2 regions of the Neptuniibacter halophilus genome follow, and region 1 is predicted to be linked to the other one. Evidence: predicted binding sites of a transcription regulator. Region 1 holds the regulator's gene; the other holds the start of a gene.
The links. The regulator FNR, encoded in region 1, switches genes on or off when oxygen is low (the NO sensors DNR and NnrR bind a similar motif). The targets are predictions, from matches to a motif close to TTGATNTANATCAA.
Positions count from the first base shown of each region.

Region 2: a site for FNR is predicted at 872-885, ahead of ubiM (5-demethoxyubiquinol-8 5-hydroxylase UbiM). Genes of this name have one in related genera too.

Region 1 covers NZ_AP027292.1:2,966,053-2,968,257, forward strand. Annotated here, with positions in the region: gene QUD59_RS13830 (adenine phosphoribosyltransferase) at 1-414, opposite strand, end outside; gene fnr (fumarate/nitrate reduction transcriptional regulator Fnr) at 578-1,375, opposite strand; gene hemN (oxygen-independent coproporphyrinogen III oxidase) at 1,447-2,205, opposite strand, start outside.
Region 2 covers NZ_AP027292.1:2,734,732-2,736,936, reverse strand. Annotated here, with positions in the region: gene QUD59_RS12745 (glycosyltransferase family 2 protein) at 1-167, shown strand, start outside; gene QUD59_RS12740 (class I SAM-dependent DNA methyltransferase) at 170-811, opposite strand; gene ubiM (5-demethoxyubiquinol-8 5-hydroxylase UbiM) at 951-2,205, shown strand, end outside.

The DNA of each region.
Region 1 (2,205 bases):
CAGGCCGCAGGCAGCGAGGATGGTTCCGCCGGTGGCGATCAGGTCATCAAATACCAGTACGCGGTCACCCGGACCCACGGAATCTATCTGCATTTCAACGGCCGCAGTGCCGTATTCCAGCTTGTATTCCTGATGGATAGTTTTGCCCGGAAGTTTGCCTTTTTTACGTACCAGAACCAGTGGGATATTCAGGTGGTAGGCCATGATGGAACTGATCAGGAAGCCGCGTGCGTCGATACTGGCAATATGTGTAATCTCGGTATCGATATAACGCTGAATAAAGGCGTCAGAGATCATGCGCAGTGCTTTCGGGTCCTTGAACAGCGGTGTGATATCTCGGAATTGAACGCCCGGTTCCGGCCAGTCAGAAATCGTGCGGATAACTGACTTCACATAACACTCGTCATAAGACATGAAAAACTCCTCGATGGTACGCCTTGACTTGGCTCAATGATTTAAAAGGGGGAAGACGATTTAATGTAGCGGTTGGGTTACACATTGAGATGGCTACTTAATCGTGAAACTGGCAGGCACCGGCTAATCTGATTAGCGGTGCCTTTTTATTTATCGACCTGTCTCAGGAACAGTTGCTTTTTCCACAGGCAGCCGTGATTGCAGGTTCGCTGGTATCGCTGAGCGGGTTTTCTCCGGAGAGAATGTACAGTTTTTCCAGATCCTCGATGTGAACCTCTTTACCCTCAACCTGCAGCAGGTTGGATTTCTGAAAACGGGTGAAGATACGGCTGACAGTTTCTACCGCCAGCCCAAGATAATTGCCGATCTCGTTACGGGACATAGAAAGACGGAAACTGGTCTCAGAATAGCCACGCAGTTTGAAGCGCTGTGACAGCTTAATCAGGAACGTTGCAACCCGCTCCTCCGCGTTTTTCTTCGATAGCAGCAGCATCATCTGCTGCTCTTCACGAATCTCTTTACTCATGGTGCGCAGCAACTGGCGGCGAAGTTCAGGTAACTGACCAGACAGCTCATCGAGGCGTTCAAACGGAATTTCGCAGACCGTGGTGGTTTCCAGAATCTTGGCGGAAACCGGGTATTCGTTGTTATCGAAACCACTCATGCCGACCAGCTCGCCGGGGAAATAAAAACCGGTGATCTGCTCTTCGCCTTCGTTGGTGATGGTGTAGGTTTTCACCGTGCCGGCACGGATGGCATAGACACTATCGAAGACGCCACCCTGATGGAACAGGTGTTCGCCTTTCTTCAGTGGGCGGCTTTTTTCAATAATATCATCCAGCCGTTCCATCTCTGTCATATCCAGTGACACCGGAAGACACAGTGAACTTAAGCTACATGTATTACAGCTGACCTGTTGCAGACTTCGCAACTTTCCTTCGGTTGCCTTGTTGTCACCCATGATTTAATCCTGTAATGGTTCGATAAAACGGCTGCTTAAGGATTATGTAATATTTCACCGCATTCTAAAAGTTAAATAATCCGCGAGAAGCGCTGCGAACTCTGGTCTTTCGGTATATAGGCGTCAAATGCCATGCAGATCCGACGGATCAGCAGGCGTCCCGAAGGGGAGACCTGAATGCTGTTTTCGTCCATTTTTACCAGACCATCTTCAGCAAATGCTGCCAGTTCCTGTCGGGCATCAGCAAAGTAGCTGTCGAAGTCGATACCAAACAGGGATTCGACAGGGGCTTTGTCCAGCTCGAAATGACAGATTAACTGGGTGATCACATGACGCCGGATAATATCGTCCCGGGTCAGTTTTACACCGCGCTTGATAGCGTGTTGATTGGTTTCAACCGCTGCACTGTAAGCGCTCATCTCATGCTCGTTCTGATAGTAGACCGAGCCGATCTGGCTGATGGCTGAAACACCCATCGCCACAAGATCACACTCTGCATGGGTGGTGTAACCCTGAAAGTTCCGGTGCAGGTTGCCGGTGCGCTGTGCAACGGCCAGCTCATCGTCAGGCTTGGCAAAATGATCCATGCCGATGTAAACGTAGCCCGCCTGCAGCAGTTTATTGATGGTGGATTCAAGGATAGCCAGCTTGGTTTCCGGGCTAGGCAGGGTATCTTCCTGAATGTGACGCTGTGGGCGGAAACGGTCCGGCAGATGGGCGTAGTTAAATACCGAGAGTCGATCAGGATTCATCTCGATGACCTTATCCAGCGTGGCGTTAAAGCCTTCGAGGGTCTGATAAGGCAGGCCGTAGATCAGGTCCAGGTTCAG
Region 2 (2,205 bases), 230 kb from region 1:
AGCCCAGATACCACCAGCGCCTGCTGTTATTTGCACCGGTTGCCTGGTTGATCTGGTATCTGGTTGACGCAGTGGAGTTTCAGGCTCTGATTCGCAGTATCAAACGCCTGATCCGCAATGAAGAACTGAAATGGCAAACCTGGGTAAGAAAAGGGATCGACGGCTGAGGTCAGCACTTACGCGCTACAATGGCCAGCCAGGGCTGCTGCGACCGGGGTAAACCCGCGGGCCTGTAGTAATGCTCAATGATCTCAAAACCGGCCTGGTGTAACCGCTCAGCACTCTCATCATATTCCATGTAGTTACCATAGCGCTGACCATTCCAGCCTTCGCGGTTGCCGCGGGGGTTAGAGCTGAACAATACCCCGCCTTCCACCAAACTGCGGTGACAGTGCCTCAACACCTCCGGCAACGCAGGACGAGGCACATGAAACAGCGAAGCATTGGCGAAAATGCCATCATATTCAGCCTCTCCCAGATCCAGCTCCAGAAAGGACTGTTTCAATACCGTGCAGCCGCTATTTTCCCGCGCCATCTGACAAAATGACTCACTGCCATCAAGCCCCACCGCATGATGCCCCAGCGCTGTAAACTGAATAAGATCCCGACCCGGGCCACAGCCCAGATCCAGTATTTTCAGAGGTCGCTCAGCAGGCAGTGCGCTGAGTAACGCTGCTATATTCTGACTCACATCATGCTCACGGGTCCCCAACCAGAACTGCTCAGCTACCTGATCATAATGCGCTAATGTGGAACGCTCTGCAGCCTCCTGCATTGCCATATCCTGTGGTGAGTCATTTTCGATTGACACTTTCTGCTCCTGAACCCATCGCTTTGGTTTGCTCACTTATGACAGATTAACAGCAATTCGTTGATTTATATCCATGTCATTCATAGCAGAAAAGGTAGAGTGGAGGCTTTATTTAAGCTCGAGCAAGAGGGCGACTGCGGTGACAGACACAAGCTCCCACTACGACATTTTGATTATCGGCGCGGGCCCGGCAGGCCTCAGTTTTGCCCGCTCTCTGGCTGAACTGCCACTCCGGGTCGGTATTATCGAACGCAGCTCTGCTGCAACCCTCGCCGACCCGGCAGAAGATGGCCGCGAGATCGCCCTGACCCATCAGTCTGTCGAATTGATGAAAACCAGTGGCGTCTGGCAGCGACTACCCGCGGAAGCCATCTCCCCTATCGAGGCGGCGAAGGTATTTGATGGAGGCTCCAGCTACAGCCTGAATTTCGATAACAACCAGCCGGGGCTGGATGCACTGGGTTATCTGGTACCCAATCACCATATCCGCAAGGCCTGTTATGAAGAACTCTGTGCGCATCCATCGGTAGAGCTGATCAGCGAAACCGCAGTGGAACAGATCAGCACCGATCAGGAGTGGGGGTCGGTGGGCCTGAATAATGGTCAGACTCTGCATGCCCGTCTGATTGTGGCCGCTGACACCCGCTTTTCTGAAATGCGCCGCAAGATGGGCTTGTCCGCCACCATGCGCGACTTCTCCCGCAGCGCTATCGTCTGCCGTATGGAGCATAGCCAGCCACACCAGCAGACCGCGTTTGAATGCTTCCACTACGGCCGCACCACCGCGATTCTTCCGATGAATGGAAACCGTTCATCCATCGTGGTTACCGTGAATAGCCGCGACGCTCAAAGCTATGCAGACATGAGTGACACAGAATTTAACCAGACCATCGAACAGCAACTGGATGGCCTGCTGGGTGAGATGAAGCTCCTCGGAAAGCGTCACGTTTACCCGCTGGTTGCGGTGCATGCCAATCAGTTTGTATCCCGCCGCTTCGCCCTGATCGGCGATGCCGCAGTAGGGATGCACCCGGTCACAGCCCACGGTTTTAATCTGGGCCTGAAAGGTCAGGCGACACTGGCAAAACAGATCATGAATGCCGTTGCTGAAGGTGAAGACTTCGCCGGTGAGGCGATCCTGCAGGCCTATGAACGGGAACAGATGCGTACCACCCGCGTGCTGTACCACGGCACTAATCTGGTAGTGGGATTGTTTACCAATGAAAGTCTGGCGGCCAAGCTGGCGCGTAAAGCAACACTGCGGCTGGCCAACAATATTCAACCGCTCAAGCAACTGATTACCCACTCACTGACCGAGCAAAACCCGGACAGCCCTTCGCCGCTGGAGGAGATCAGAGCCCACCTGCCTCCCCTGCCATCTGCCCCACCCTTGC